Regions from separate parts of the Streptomyces sp. NPDC048257 genome, predicted to be linked through region 2. Evidence: riboswitches for the same ligand, from Rfam matches in the RefSeq annotation. Region 2 holds a riboswitch; the other holds the start of a gene.
What was found. Region 2 has a riboswitch for guanidine ahead of ACGFZK_RS10080 (Ohr family peroxiredoxin). Riboswitches for the same ligand answer to the same signal wherever they lie in the genome.
Positions count from the first base shown of each region.

Region 1: another riboswitch for guanidine. It lies ahead of ACGFZK_RS28440 (multidrug efflux SMR transporter); the one in region 2 lies ahead of ACGFZK_RS10080 (Ohr family peroxiredoxin).

Region 1 is NZ_JBICZI010000019.1:118,328-126,070, forward strand. It holds partial or broken gene ACGFZK_RS28390 (glucose PTS transporter subunit EIIB) at 181-423, shown strand; gene rph (ribonuclease PH) at 515-1,240, shown strand; gene ACGFZK_RS28400 (hypothetical protein) at 1,346-1,726, shown strand; gene rdgB (RdgB/HAM1 family non-canonical purine NTP pyrophosphatase) at 1,734-2,348, shown strand; tRNA gene ACGFZK_RS28410 (tRNA-Leu) at 2,403-2,475, opposite strand; gene ACGFZK_RS28415 (HNH endonuclease) at 2,523-3,041, opposite strand; gene ACGFZK_RS28420 (HNH endonuclease) at 3,038-3,682, opposite strand; gene bcp (thioredoxin-dependent thiol peroxidase) at 3,816-4,283, opposite strand; gene ACGFZK_RS28430 (DUF3618 domain-containing protein) at 4,342-4,722, shown strand; gene ACGFZK_RS28435 (co-chaperone GroES) at 4,766-5,107, shown strand; guanidine-III (ykkC-III) riboswitch at 5,167-5,236, shown strand; gene ACGFZK_RS28440 (multidrug efflux SMR transporter) at 5,268-5,588, shown strand; gene ACGFZK_RS28445 (transglycosylase domain-containing protein) at 5,611-7,743, opposite strand, start outside.
Region 2 is NZ_JBICZI010000003.1:512,931-520,673, forward strand. It holds gene ACGFZK_RS10055 (magnesium and cobalt transport protein CorA) at 1-919, shown strand, start outside; gene ACGFZK_RS10060 (hypothetical protein) at 1,182-1,667, shown strand; gene ACGFZK_RS10065 (hypothetical protein) at 1,847-2,038, shown strand; gene ACGFZK_RS10070 (SDR family oxidoreductase) at 2,061-2,906, opposite strand; gene ACGFZK_RS10075 (hypothetical protein) at 3,088-3,303, opposite strand; guanidine-III (ykkC-III) riboswitch at 3,427-3,489, shown strand; gene ACGFZK_RS10080 (Ohr family peroxiredoxin) at 3,565-4,017, shown strand; gene ACGFZK_RS10085 (hypothetical protein) at 4,004-4,468, shown strand; gene ACGFZK_RS10090 (AraC family transcriptional regulator) at 4,717-5,679, shown strand; gene ACGFZK_RS10095 (STAS domain-containing protein) at 5,698-6,099, opposite strand; gene ACGFZK_RS10100 (peptidoglycan recognition family protein) at 6,268-7,068, opposite strand; gene ACGFZK_RS10105 (MFS transporter) at 7,248-7,743, opposite strand, start outside.

The DNA of each region.
Region 1 (7,743 bases), on a different contig from region 2:
CACTTACGGCACACTGGTGTAGACCAGTTGTGGGCGGGTTGCTGCTGATCGTCATCATTCGGCAGAGGCCCGTCATGCGCCTGCGTAGATGCGCCAACCGTGCGTTACCGTGACGAAGCGGACCGTGCAGGTGGGTAGCCATGTACCGGCCGCCGAGACTCGTTCTTCGAAACACTCAGGGAGAAACACATGGCCACCAAGGCTGAGAAGATCGTCGCCGGGCTCGGCGGCATCGAGAACATCGAAGAGGTCGAGGGCTGCATCACCCGCCTGCGCACCGAGGTCATCGACCCCAGCAAGGTCGACGAAGCCGCACTCAAGGCCGCCGGCGCCCACGGCGTCGTCAAGATGGGCACCGCGATCCAGGTCGTCATCGGCACCGACGCCGACCCGATCGCCGCCGACATCGAAGACATGATGTGATCCGGACCCACTGACCAGGTCCCAGCGGACCCCGTCCCGGAAGCCCCGGACGGGGTCTTCGCGTTCCCGGGCACCGACTAGGCTCGGAGCCATGTCTCGCATCGACGGCCGTACGCCCGAACAGCTCCGCCCGGTCACCATCGAACGCGGATGGAGCAAGCACGCCGAGGGCTCCGTCCTCATCTCCTTCGGAGACACCAAAGTCTTCTGCACCGCCTCCTTCACCGAAGGCGTCCCGCGCTGGCGCAAGGGCAGCGGCGAAGGCTGGGTCACCTCCGAGTACTCGATGCTGCCCCGCTCCACCAACACCCGCGGCGACCGCGAATCCGTCCGCGGCAAGATCGGCGGCCGCACGCACGAGATCTCCCGCCTGATCGGCCGCTCGCTGCGCGCCGTCATCGACTACAAGGCCCTCGGCGAGAACACCATCGTCCTGGACTGCGACGTGCTCCAGGCCGACGGCGGCACCCGCACCGCCGCCATCACCGGCGCCTACGTCGCCCTCGCCGACGCCGTCGCCTGGGGCCAGAAGAAGAAGCTGATCAAGGCCGGCCGCAAGCCGCTCACCGGCACCGTCGCCGCCGTCAGCGTCGGCATCGTCGACGGCGTCCCGCTCCTCGACCTCTGCTACGAGGAGGACGTGCGCGCCGAGACCGACATGAACGTGGTCTGCACCGGCGACGGCCGCTTCGTCGAGGTCCAGGGCACCGCCGAGGGCGAGCCCTTCGACCGCAAGGAACTGAACGCCCTCCTCGACCTCGCGGCCGGCGGCTGCGCGGACCTGGAAGCCATCCAGCTGGGCGCGCTCGAACTGTAGGGGGCAACCGCCGGGCCCGGCCCGGCGTCCAGGAAGATACGGGCGCACGGTCGCGCAACCGTGCGCCCGTCCTCGTAGCGTCCAAGCCCTCAGGGGGAGAACCGCATGAAGCTCCGCATAGCGGCCGTAGCCGTGGCCGCCGTCCTCACCATCCCGGCCCTGTCCGCGTGCGACGCGATCTCCACGGCGATGGACTGCGCGAACACGGCCGTGGCCATCACGGACGGCGCGAACGACCTCCAGCAGGCGGTCTCCCAGGCGGGCAACAGCCCCCAGGACGCCCAGAACGCGCTCGACCAGATCGAGTCGAACCTCAAGAAGATCGGCGACCAGACGGACAACGCCGACCTGGGCAAGGCCATCGACTCGATGAACACGGCCGTCAAGAACGTCCGCGCCTCCATCGAGAGCGGCAACACCGCCCCGGACATCAAGCCGGTCGCGGATGCGGCCAGCGAGCTCTCCAAGGTCTGCACCCCGGGATAATGGGGGCATGACCTCGACGCCCAGCCGCCTCATCCTGGCCACCCGCAACGCGGGCAAAGTCTCCGAACTCCGCGCGATCCTGTCCGACGCCGGCCTGCCGCACCAGCTGGTCGGCGCGGACGCGTACCCGGAGATTCCGGACGTCAAGGAAACCGGCATCACCTTCGCCGAGAACGCCCTCCTCAAGGCCCACGCCCTCGCGCAGGCCACCGGCCTGCCGGCGGTCGCCGACGACTCCGGCCTCTGCGTGGACGTCCTGCACGGCGCCCCCGGCATCTTCTCGGCCCGCTGGGCCGGCACGCACGGCGACGACAAGGCCAACCTGGACCTGCTGCTGGCCCAGCTCGGGGACATCGCCGACGAGAACCGCGGTGCCCACTTCGCGTGCGCGGCGGCCCTGGCCCTGCCGGACGGCACCGAACGCGTCGTCGAGGGCCGCCTCCTCGGCACCCTCCGCCACGGCCCCTCCGGCACGGGCGGCTTCGGCTACGACCCGATCCTCCAGCCGCTGGGCGACACCCGCACCTGCGCGGAACTGACCCCGGCGGAGAAGAACGCCATCTCCCACCGCGGCCAGGCCTTCCGCGCCCTGGTCCCCTTCGTCCGCGCCCTCCTGGGCTGACGAAACAAGGCCTGGCCTCCCGAGACTCGGGAGGCCAGGCCTTGTTTCACTGAGTACGCCCGGTCGGATTCGAACCGACATACATGGCCACCTAAAGGCCACCGCTCAGCCGTTGGCGTACGGGCGCGCGCCAGAGACACTCTACTGCGCGTCGCGCCGTGCACGGGAGTGGATTCAGTGGCTGCGGAGGCCTCCCCGACACCAGGTGTGGGTGATCGCGTGGCAGTTGGGGCACAGCAGTCGTAGGTTCTCCCGGCGGTCGTCGCTCCAGTCGCCGTTCACATGGTCGATCTCCAAGGTCATGGGTCGCCCGCACCACTCGGGGGACGTGCCGCACATGTCGCAGAGTTCCGGAACCCCGACCTGGCGCAGCGCCCGCCGCAGCAGGTGCGTGCGTGTTCGCCGCTTGCCGTCATGCTTGATCAGGATTTCCGACGCGGGCTTCATCGGCACTGTTCCCGGCTTGCCGCGCTGATGTGCTTGCCCGAGGAAGTGCGAAGTGGAGAGGCCCTCCTCGGCGATCCACTGCTTCAGCGCCTTGTGATGGGTCCCGGACAGGGAGCGGTCCAAGCGCCGGAGGACCTCCGCCAGCGAGTGCGAGGAAGAGACCGCCTCGCACAGTGCCTCCCGGTCCGGCTTGACTCGCCGCCTGTGCTCCCGGGGTTCGCGCGCCCGTCGTTCTTCGGTGCTCATCGCCGGCGCCCCTTCGCGCGGCCGCGGTATGTGTCGGTGGTCGAGTGGCAGTTGGGGCAGAGCAGCCGCAGGTTCGCGGGCAGGTTGTTCCGCCAATCGCCGTCCACGTGGTCCACTTCCAGCGGTAGCGGGTGGCCCCGCCAGGTCGGCGGCGTGCCGCACATCCGGCACACCTCAGGCACCCCCAGCGCCGCCAGTGCCCGCTTCAGGTGCTCGCTCTGTACGCGCCGGGTGTGGGGGCCGTGCTGCTTGACCAGAAGGCTCTCCGGGCTGCGCCGGGTCTTCGGGCGACCGGCAGGAGAGGGCAGCTCGAAATGGGAGGTGTCTATGCCGAACGCCTTGACCCGCCTGCTGATGTGCGTGTGGTGGCCACCCACGACCTCGAGACCGAGGCGCCGCAGAACCTGGCACATGTTCGTCGAACCGGAGACTGCGGCCGTCAGGATCTCCTTCGTCCACTTGACGGCTTCCGGCCGCTCGAAGTGCGACGTGTCCACGCCCAGCTTCCGCATGCGGTCGTGCAGATAGCGCCGCGAGCCGCTCTTCGGGTCGACCCCCAGTCGTTCCAGCGCTTCCGTCAGCGTGCGCGACGTACGCGCCGCCTCCGCGAGGCGCTCCTTCGTGTACGGGCTGATCGGCACCCCGGACCCCTCCGTTCCGACCACGCGTTCGTGGCCTCGTACGGATTAACGGACCGGCATGCGGGTAGTTACGTCCGATAAGCGGAGCGGCCCGCACTGGTTGGCGCGGGCCGCTTCTGTGGGGCTGCAGGGGTCAGAGGCCCAGGTCTTTGATGATCTTGGCTACGTGGCCCGTGGCCTTCACGTTGTAGAAGGCGTGCTCGACCTTGCCCTGCTCGTCGACGATCACCGTGGAGCGGATGACTCCGGTGACCGTCTTGCCGTACAGCTTCTTCTCGCCGAACGCGCCGTACGCCGTCAGCGTCTCCTTCTCCGGGTCGCTGACCAGGGTGACCTTCAGGTGCTCCTGCTCGCGGAACTTCGCCAGCTTCTCCGGCTTGTCCGGAGACACGCCGATCACGTCGTAGCCGTGTCCCGTCAGGAAGGACAGGTTGTCCGTGAAGTCGCAGGCCTGCTTCGTGCAGCCCGGCGTCAGCGCGGACGGGTAGAAGTAGACGATCACCTTGCGGCCCTTGTGCTCGGCGAGCGAGACCTCGTTGCCGTCCGCGTCGGGCAGGGTGAAGGCGGGGGCGGTGTCGCCCGGCTGGAGTCGCTCGCTCATCTGGCACTCTCCTCGGGAGGGGATCGGTATGCCATGAGACTAAGCTGACAGACTGTTCATGGCGGACTACGCCCCACAGGACCACGACGACGGAGGCAGCGCGGTGTCGGAAGCCAGGACCCGGGAAGCCAGGACCCCTGCACAGATCGAGGCGGACATCGTCCGCCGCCGCGAGCAGCTCGCCGAGACGCTCGACGAGATCGGCGTGCGCGTGCACCCGAAGACGGTCATCGGGGACGCGAAGGCCCGGGTCGCCTCGACCGTCGACCAGACCGCCGGGCGGGCCCTCGCCACGGTGAACCGGGTCGTGACGGATCTGCGGGACGGCCTGCGCCACGACGACGGGACGCCGCGCATCGACCGGATCGTGCCCGTCGCCCTGGTCGCGGTGAGCGTGGTCGGGCTGCTCGTGGTGTCGGCGCGCCGCAGGCGCGGATGACCCTGAGCGGTACGGCGCGGGCGCGGACCGGTAGGTTCGGGGCGTGAGCGAGAACACCACCCACGACAAGCTGCCCATCCGCATGCTGCACGACCGCGTGCTCGTGAAGTCCGATCTGCCGGAGGGCGAGCGCCGCTCGGGCGGCGGCATCCTGATTCCGGCGACGGCCGCGGTGGGCAAGCGGCTCGCCTGGGCCGAGGTGGTCGCGGTCGGGCAGAACGTCCGGACGATCGAGCCCGGTGACCGGGTGCTGTACGACCCCGAGGACCGCGCCGAGGTCGAGGTGCGCGGTGCGACGTACGTGCTGATGCGCGAGCGGGACCTGCACGCCGTGGCCGCGGAGCGGCTGGAGGGGTCGGAGGACTCCACCGGGCTGTACCTGTAGCCCGGCGGGGGCTGCCCGTAGGGAAGAAGGGCTGGTGGCCCAGGTCACCGGCCCTTTTCGCTGCCTTTGCTACGGTGGGGGAGAACCCCGACGAGACGCGCCGTACCGGGTACGACAAGACGACGCACCCCGTATCGCTCGTTGTCCCGGAGGTGCCGTCATGGCATGGGTTCTTCTTCTCGTCGCCGGTCTGCTCGAGGTCGGCTGGTCGATCGGCATGAAGTTCACCGAAGGTTTCACCCGGCTGTGGCCCAGTGTGTTCACGGGCGCCGGGATCGTCGCGAGCATGGTGTTGCTGTCCTACGCCGCGAAGACCCTGCCCATCGGTACGGCGTACGGAGTGTGGGTGGGGATCGGCGCCGCCGGTGCGGCCGTGCTCGGTATGGCGGTGCTGGGTGAGCCCGTCACCGCCGCCCGGATCTTCTTCATCTGTCTGCTGCTGGTCGCCGTGGTGGGGCTGAAGGCGACCTCCGGTCACTGACCGGCCGGCCGCCCGGCTCCGGCTATTCGAGGAACGCCGACGGTGGGCGCAGGCCTTCCGCGGGGCCGCCGTCGCTGCCCTGGGCACTTCCCTGTGCGCCGCCCTGGGTGCCCTGGGTGCCTTGGGTGGTGCCGCCCTGGTCGCGGCCCTGGGTGGTGCCGCCGTTGTCCTGACCTCCGTTGTCCTGACCTCCGTTGTCCTGGCCGCCGTTGTCCTGGCCCTCGTTCGTGCGGCCGCCGTTGTCCTGGCCGCCGTTGTTCTGCCCGCCCTGGTTGCGGCCGCCCGTCGGGTTCGACGGCGTGGGCCGGGTCGGGCGTTCCGGGGTGCTGGGCGAGGGTTCGTCGGGCGTCTCCTGCGGCGGTTCGGATTCCGGGCTGGTCGGCGGCGGGGGCTGCGCGGCGCCGGGCTGGAGTTCCAGGTCGAAGTCGACGGGGTCGGTGCCCTCCAGGGCGGTCTTCGTGTAGGCGGCCCAGATGCGGGCGGGGTAGCCGCCGCCGCCGATGCGGGTCTCGCCGAGGGCGCCGTAGAGGGACTGCAGGGTTCCGGTGTCCGGGTCCTGGCCCATCATCGAGACCACGGTGACCAGGTCGGGGGTGTAGGCCGCGAACCAGGCCGAGCGGTCGAGTTCGCCGGTGCCGGTCTTGCCCGCGGCCGGGTGGCCGGCGGCGAGGGCTGCCGTACCGGTGCCGTTGTCCACGACGCTGACCAGCATGGAGGTGGTGGTGTCGGCGGACTCGCGGCTGATGGCCTGGGTGGGGGTGCGCTCGGGCAGGCCGATGGTGTCGCCGCCCTTGGTGATCTTCTCCACCAGGGTGTAGGGGGTGCGGCGGCCGTGGTCGGCGAGGGTGGCGTACGCCTGGGCCATGTCCAGGACGCTGGCCTGGAGGGTGCCGAGTGCCATGGCCGGGCCCGCCACGAAGTTGGGGGTGTCCTCGGGGATGCCGAGGTCGATGGCGGTCTTCTTGACCCTGGTGGTGCCGACGTCGACCGCCATCTGTGCGTAGACGGCGTTGACGGAGAGGTCGGTGGCGGTGTTGACGGTGATGTTCCCGTACGAGACCTGGCCCTCGTTCTCGGGGGCGAAGCGGATGCGGCCGCCGGCGACCGGGCGCTTGTTGTCGCCGTTGTAGATCGTGTTCGGGGTGATCCGGCGGCCGTCCTGGGTGCGGGAGTCGTTCTCGGCGGCGGCCGCGAAGACGAACGGCTTGAAGGTGGAGGCGACCTGGTAGTCGTGCCGGGTCGCGTTGTTCACGTACTGCTTGGTGTAGTCGATGCCCCCGTACATGGCGACGACCTTGCCGGTGGCCGGGTCGATGGAGACGCCGCCGGCCCGGACCAGCCGGTCCGCCTTGCGCGTCTCGGGTTCGAGTTTGCCGGCCATCTGTTCCTCGACGGCGTCGACGAAGGCGCTCTGGCGGCGTTTGTCGATGGTGGAGGTGATCCGGTAGCCGCCCTCGGCGAGGGTCTTGTCGTCGAGGATCTTGTTCTCGACGATGTAGTCCTTGATCGCTTCGACCAGGTAGCCGCGCTGGCCGGACAGGCCGGCGGCGGCGCGGACCTTGCCCGGTTCGGGGAACTGCGTCGTCGCGCGTTCGGCGGCGGGCAGCCACTGCTTCTTGACCATGCCGTCGAGCACGTAGTTCCAGCGGGCGAGGGCGCGGGGGCGGCTCTGGGGGTGGGCGACGACGTCGAAGGCGCTGGGGGAGTTGAGGAGGGTGGCGAGGTAGGCGCCCTCGGCGGTGGTGAGCTTGCCGACGTCCTTGCCGTAGTAGGCCTGGGCGGCGGCCTGGATGCCGTAGGCGTTGCGACCGAAGTAGCTGGTGTTCAGGTAGCCCTCGAGGATGTAGTTCTTCGACTTCTCGCGACCGAGTTTGATCGCGATGAAGAACTCCTTGACCTTGCGTTTGATCGTCTGTTCCTGGCCCAAGTAGTAGTTCTTGACGTACTGCTGGGTGATGGTCGAACCGGACTGGGTGCCCTTGCCGGTCGCCGTGTTCCAGGCGGCGCGCAGCATCGCCTTGGGGTCGACCGCCCGTTCGGAGTAGAAGTCCCGGTCCTCGGCGGCCAGTACGGCTTCCTGGACGGTCCGAGGGATCTGCGAGAGCGGCACGTTGACGCGGTTGACCTCGCCGTCGCGGGCGATCTGCGAGCCGTC
Region 2 (7,743 bases):
GCGGGGTCTGGGCGACGGCGAGTTCGCCTGGGTGCGTCTCGTCGATCCGCCCGAGGACGAGTTGGTCCAGCTGGCCGACGAGCTGGGCCTGCACCCGTTGGCCGTCGAGGACGCGGTACACGCACACCAGCGCCCGAAGCTCGAGCGGTTCGGCGACATCCTGTCGGTGGCGCTGAAGACCCTCTGGTACGTCGAGAAGGAAGGGGCGGTGGAGACCGGCGAGATGATGCTCTTCGCCGGGCCCCGCTGCGTCCTCACCGTGCGCCACGGAACGGTCGACCCCTGTGTCGAGGCCGCCCGCCGGCTCGACGGCGATCCGGACATGGTCGGCCTCGGCCCCTGGGCCGTCCTGCACGCGGTGCTGGACGTCGTCGTCGATGCCTACAGCGACGCGGCCGGCCGGGTGCGCGCCGCGTTGGGCCGGTTGGAGGACCAGGTCTTCTCGACGTCGCGCGTGGACCACACCGAGGGCATCTACTCACTGAAGCGGGAGGTCCGGGAGTTCCGGGACGCGGTGCAGCCGCTCGTCCCGGTGGTGCAAGGGCTCCTGGGCGGGCCGGGCGGGGCGGCAGGGCCCGCAGGGGACGACCGCCAGCCGAGGATCGCGCCGTACGTGCGTGACGTGGCCGATCATCTGGACCGCACGGCCATCGAGGTGAGGACCCTGGACGAGTTGCTGGACTCCGTCCTCGGCGCGCAGCAGGCCCGGGTGGGCACCTGGCAGAACGACGACATGCGGCGCATCTCGGCCTGGGCGGCGATCTTCGCGATCCCCACGATGGTCGCCGGCGTGTACGGGATGAACTTCGAGCACATGCCGGAGCTCGGCTGGACCTACGGCTACCCGCTGGCCGTGGCCCTCATGGCCGTCGCCTCCGGCGCCCTCCACCGCGCCTTCCGGCGCAACGGCTGGCTCTAGGTCTCTGCCGGATCCTGCCCGGGCCCGACCCGCGCCGGCCGTCGGCCCGGGCCACGACGACGGGGCGCCGCGGGGTGGCGAACACGAGCCCCACCACTGGCCGATCGCCGGCAAAGCCGCCCTGCGGCTTCCGCCGGCGCATTCGGCTTCGTCCGCTCAGCCGCCCGGACCGCCCCCGCCGCGGTGCCGGATGGGTGATCATGCTGGTGTGGCAGGGAACGGCTGGGGCACGAAGGGCACGTCGATGGAACCTGGGCGGCGGATGGAGTTCGTAACGGTCGCGGGCCTGGCCGCGGCAGTGACACAGGGGCAGAGCGGCGCGCTGTGGCGGTTGGAGGGGGTCGACCGGCAGCTGGACGCGAACCTGGTGCGCCACCTCCCCGGCACCGGCGGTGCGGCCCACACCGAGGGCGAGGTCGACGTGATGCTGGTCGTCGTCGCGGGCACCGGCACCCTCACCCTCGACGGGGCCCGGAGCCGGCTCTCCCCCGGATTCCTCGGCCTGTTGCCGCGCGGCACGTCCCGGGCGCTGCTGGCCGGTCCCGAGGGACTGCTCGTGCTGACCGTGCACCGCAGGCGTCCCGGAATGAGCATCGGAGGGGCCAATCCCGCGGCAGGGGCCCCCTCGTGCGAACTGCACCTGGTGTGCGGCCGGTGTCACCGGCACGCGATCGAGGCCGACGCCCGCTACTGCTCCGGCTGCGGCACTGCACTGCCGGCCCGCCCCGGCACTCCTTCCCCGTCGTGAGGTCTGCAGGGGCGGGAACAGGTGCGGGCAAGGCGCCAAGTGCCGTGCCCGCGAGGGCCGGACCGGCATCGCCGGCACGGCCTCCGACGACATGTCCAGTCACCCTCTGTGTTTAACGGCTCGGAATTCGGTAACAAGATGTAGTGACAGGCAGTCAATACCCGACGGAAGGCAGGAACATGAACCTCGTTACCGTGCTCATCCTCGTCGCGGTTCTCGCACTTGTCGGCCTTCTGATCGCGGCCCCCGGCGCCACCGTACGGCGCAACCCCTTCCCGGGCCGTCGACAGCGAGCCGACCACCGCCGCTCGGGCGCTCCCCGGTTGACCCGGGTGCCCCGTCAGCGGAACGTCCAGCACCACGCGCGCTGACTGCGGGCCGCACACCCCGCCGTCAGGCCGGCGGCGGGGGCGGAGGCGGGCCCTGTGTGAGGATCCGGGCCGCGGCGAACTCCTCGCGGGAGGCCTGCTCGGCCAGGTCCAGGTAGCCGTACGCGTCGTCGCCGACCGGGATCCGCAGCGGTGTCGGGCCCTGGGCGGCGACGATGTCGAGGACCCGCGCGGCGAAGTCCTCGGGGCGCCCGGTCTCGGGATTCTCCGCGAGACCGCGGGCCCCTTCGAGCATCTCGCGGTTGGTCACGTCGTAGGCCGGGATCCGGCGGTGCGCCCGCGCCATGGACGTGCCGTAGCGCGTGGCGAACATGCCCGGCTCCACCACCGTGACGCGGATGTTGTGCGGGGCGGCCTCGACCGCCAGTGTCTGGCTCATGCCCTCCAGGGCGTGCTTCCCGGCGACGTAGGCGGCCAGGCCCGGGAACGCGATCCGGCCGACCACGGAGGAGATGTTGACGATGTGGCCGTGGCCCTGGGCCCGCATCAGCGACAGGACGAGCCGGGTGAGCCGCCACGGGCCCACGACCAACGTCTCCAACTGGTCGCGCAACTCGGCGTCCGAGACCTCCTCGACCGCACCGAACAGGCCGATGCCTGCGTTGTTGACGAGGATGTCGATGCCGCCGAGACGGTCTGCGGCGGTACGGACGGCCTCCTCGCAGGAGGCGGCGTCGCGCAGTTCGAGCGGGATCGGGACGATGCGGCCGGGCCAGGCGGCGGCGAGGTCCTCCAGGTCGGCGGTCTTGCGGGCGGTGACCGCCAGTTCGTCCCCGGCCCGGGCCGCGGCCGTGGCCAGTGCGAGCCCGAGGCCGGAGGAGCATCCCGTGACCAGCCAGCGTCTTCCCATCGTTCCCCCGTGACGAGTGAGTTGTTCCGGACTGTGCTGACGACGGTCATGGTCGTGGGACGGCGGCCCGCCGTCACCACCTCCTGCGGGGGCGTGCGGAGGCGCGCGGGCGCACGTACGGGCGCGTACGGTCCGGCCTGTCCGGGCCGCGGCGGGACCGCCGCGGCCCGGTGGCCGGCCGTCAGACGGATTCGGTCGCGAAGAGCTCCAGGTGGCCGCAGTGCGGGCAGCGGTACGCCTCGATGCGGCGCCGGGGCCTGCCCAGCCGTTTGGCGCCGCCGAACAGGCCGCGTTCCAGCGGCCCGGCGATCCAGCGCGCGTACCCCCGGGCCCCCTCCCCGGCATCCTCGACGAAACCCGGCTCCAGGCCACCGCCACCGCAGTAGGTACATCTCATCGCATCCACGGGGTGAGTGTAGGAAGCGGCCGCGGCCAGGGCGACGGCCGGGCCGGGCCGGCAACGGGTGAGGAACTTCACCGCGGCGGATGCTCCGGACGACGGACTGCGTTGCTAGATTGTCCGGCGGCCGGTCCAAGGCCCCGGACGAGATGCGCCGTACCCGGTTACGCACGACGACGCGCGAGGTGCTGCACGAGCAGCGCCGTCCGCTGTCCGCACCCGGGCAGCGTCCTCGTCGAGCAAGATGGGCCGAACGCCATGACCGTGCCACTCACCCGCAGCCTGTACCGGACGACCGCGCACGCCGCGGGGGGACGTACCGGATCCGTCCGCACGGACGACGGACGCCTGGACGTCCGCCTCGCCCCGCCGCGCAAGAAGGTGCCCGGCACCACCAACCCCGAGCAGCTGTTCGCGGCCGGTTTCGCCGCCTGCTTCACCTCCGCGCTCGCGGAGGTCGCCGCCGAGTTCGGGGCGGACGCCTCCGCCGCACAGGTGGCCTGCGAGGTGCAGCTCGGCACCACGGACACACCCGCGGGCTACGGCCTCGCGGTGACGCTCACCGTCAGCCTGCCGGGGTGGCGGGCGGCGGACCTCCAGCCCCTGCTGCACCGGGCGGACGCGGTCTGCCCGTACTCGCAGGCCGTACGCGGCAACGTACCGCTGACGCTCCTGGCCGTGGACGAGCCCGCCGCCGATGACCGCGCCTGAGCCCGGCCCGGCCGGGCGCGTACCCGCCGGGCACGTACCGGCCGGCTCCGGCATCCCGGTGCCCGAGCAGGGCGCCTGGCTGCGGCGCGGCATCAGCCGAGGCGGCGGCCCCCTCGTCGAGGACCGCGAAGTGGTGTGGCTGCAGGCCGGGTCGTACTACGCCGACAGCCGGGGGTTCGCCGGGACGACGTCCTTCGACGGCTCGCACGTGCACTTCCACCACCTCACGGGCGAGCCCGGCGAAGACGCCGGCACCTTCCGGTGGGACGGTGCGAACCTCGTCGAGCGGGGCACCAACCCGGACGGCTCCACCTTCCTCGAAATCTGGACCCCGCTGCCCGCCGCCGACGGCGCCTGCGGCTCCTGGTCCGGCCCGGACCACCACGTGGTGCGCGTCGGCAGCCACGTGGTGCACGTCGACTCCCGCGCCGGTACGTACTGGCGGCTGTAACCCCGCCCCGTGCAGGGCGCGGAGGAGCCGATGGGCATCAACCCGCCTGAGCTGACAGCGAGTTGATGCACGCGGCCGCCCGCGGCCCCGCGCCGCCCCTGTGGGTCCCGAACTCCCCCACACCCACCGCACACGGCCCGGCCGACCAGGCACCCCCGCGGCCCGCCCCTCCTGCCCGGACCACGGCATACTGAGCGACGGATGACGTCGGCAGACCACGCCGAGCAGACCGGTGAGTGAGGGCCCGGATGACGCACCTCTTCTTCGACAGCGGGGACCTCGAGGCCACAGAGGCGTTCCTGTCCTCCGCCTACACCCCCATGCAGATCCACGGCCGCCCCTCCGACACCCGGGCGCGGATCTCCCGTACAGCGGCCGGCGGGCTCAGCGTGGACCGTCTGTCGTTCGGCTACACGATGGGCTACGACGCGGGCTGCCTGGGCAAGGTGTGTCTGGTCACGATGCACAGCGGCAGCATCGTGGACACCACCGGCGGCCGCGAGGAGGTCTACGGTCCCGGCGAGACCTTCCTCCTCGCCCCCCACGACCGGCCCTACGAGGGACAGGTCCGCGCGGCCCGGTACACGATCACGATGTTCGACCCCGGCCTGCTGAACCGGGTCGCCTCCCTGCCGGGGGACAAGGACGTGCGGATCACCGGGGCCCGGCCGGTCGGTCCGGCCGAGAACCGGCGGCTCGGCGCGGCCGTCGCCTACCTCCGTGACCACGTCCTCGACGAGACCGCCGCTTGCGCCGACGACGGCGGACTACTGGTGTCCACGGCCGTCCAGCACCTGGCGGCCACGGTGCTGGGGACCCTGCCGAACACCGCCCGGGCCGACAGGCCCGCCCCGCCCGACACCCGCGACGCACACAGCGACACCCTGCGCCGCGCCCTCTCGTTCATCGAGGCCAACGCCCACCGCGACATCACGCTCGCCGACATCGCCGCCTCCGTCCCCGTCACCCCGCGCGCGGTCCAGTACGCCTTCACCCGCCACGCCGGCACCACGCCGCTCGGCCACCTCCGCCGCGTCCGGCTGGCCCGCGCCCACGCCGAACTCCGCTCCGCCGAGCCGTCCGGCACCACGAGCGTCGCCGCCGTCGCCGGACGGTGGGGCTTCGCCCACCAGGGCCGCTTCGCCGCCGCCTACCGTCAGGCGTACGGCGTGGCGCCCTCCGTCACCCTCAGAACCGTCGGAACCCGCTGACACACAGGACGGCGGCGGTCAGGGCGCCGTACGGGCCGGCCCCTCGCCCGTCTCGCCCGGCTCGGGAAGACTGAGGTGGAACAGCTGATCGGTACCCGTGAGGCACAGCAGGCGGTAGAACTGCGGGCCGGGATGGGCGAGGATCAGGGTGCGCCCGTTCGACTCGCACAACGAGCGTGCGCGCAACAGGGCGTTGAGGCCGGCGGAGTCGCAGAACCTGAGCCGCGTGAGGTCGACGACCACGCGCTCCGGAGCACCGGGATCGGCGCACGCCCCCAGGAGCGCACTGTTCAACGCGTCGACGTGGTCCAGGTCGATGTCACCGGTGAGGGTGACCACGCTGCAGTCGACGCGTGTGGCGACCGTGACGCTGTGCGGACCGCGGTCGGCCAGCGGGTTCATCTCGGTCCTTCCGTCCATGCACGGGTGGTGTGGTCCTTCGCCGGCGGCCACTCGTGCATCGACGCTATCCGGGTCCGGGGCGGCGTACAGCTCCGGAAACGAAGGAACGCTGGTGTTCGTTTGGCGGACAGGCCCCCCGCCGCCGGAGCGCACGGCGCCGTGTCCCGGGCCGGGGGCGGCCGACCGTCAGGGCAGCAGACCTGCCGGGAGGTATTCCGCGTACGTCGAGGCCGGCCGACCGGTGGCCTGGCGGACCAGGTCCCCGAGGGGATCGGCGGCCTCCTCCGGCTCCGCCACAGCCGTGCCGAGGCGGGCGGCGACGTCCTTGCGGAGGGTCGGGAGCAGTGCGTAGAGGCGGTCGCCGGGGCAGGAGGTGGCGTTGAAGTCGCGGTGGCCGTAGATCTCCGACGCGGGCAGGCCGTACTGGTCGCAGATGTGGGCGCACAGGTCGGCCAGTGCCTCGTACTGCGCCGTCGGCGGGGTCTGCGAGGTGTACGTGCCTTCGTTCTCGATGCCGATCGACACCGTGTTCTGGCCGACGCAGTGCGCCGCCCGCACCTGGCGGGTGCCGGTGCGCAGCTCCGCCAGGCTGTTGTGGCGTCCCTCCAGTACGAAGGCTCCGCGGCTGACGGTGAAGTGCTGACCCGTGTCGATCCAGCCCTGCGCGTCCATGTGGTAGGTCTGGATCGCGCGGGCGAGGGCGAAGGCGCGCTGCTTCGAGTAGTCCGTCACGTTCGCCGTCGCCGTGTGGTGGACGATGATCCGCTCCGGGCGGTTGGCCAGGACGACGACCGGTTCGGACGCCGCGCGCGCACCCCAGGCGGCGCAGCCGATGATGTCCGGGGCGGTGGCGGAGTACGCCCGCCCCGCCGCGGCGAGCGGCAGTGCCGCGGCAGCGGCCAGGGCGAAGGCTCCCGTGAGGACCGACCGGCGGGTGTACGGGGCCTCGGCGCGGGCCGGCGGCTGGTGCAGTGCGGAGAAGGTCATGCCGCGCCATTGAAGGGGACCGGGGCTCCACCGGCCGCGCAGACACACCGCGCACCCGCCGGACTGTCCCCGACCGGCCGCGCGCCGGCCGACCGGGGACCCCGTCTGCGGCGGTGGCCGCAGCGGGCCCTGCGGCGGTGGCCGCGACCGGCCGCCGGCGCTCTGGGCGAAGACGGCGGTCAGCCGGAGCCGGAGGACGGAGCCGGCTTCGCCACCGACAGGGGTTCGGCGATGTCCTCCAGCGAGCGCCGCTCGGCCTTGACCGCCAGGAACACCGCCACGAGGCCGGCGGCGCACATCAGTGCGGCGCCGATCCGGAAGGCGAGCGCGGTGTCGCCGACCACACCCGACTCGGTGAGGCCGGCGAAGATCAGCGGGCCGCTGATGCCGCCCGCCGCGGTGCCGAGGGCGTAGAAGAAGGCGATGGCCATGGCGCGGGTCTCCATGGGAAACACCTCCGAGACGGTCAGGTACGCACTGGAGGCGCCCGCCGACGCGAAGAACAGCACCACGCACCAGCAGACCGTCATCGTCGTCGCCGTGAGGGAACCCCGGTCGAACAGCCAGGCCGTACCGAACAGGAGCACACCCGAGAGCAGGTACGTGGAGGAGATCATGATCCGGCGCCCGAGCGTGTCGAAGAGCTTTCCGAGCAGCAGGGGCCCGAGGAAGTTC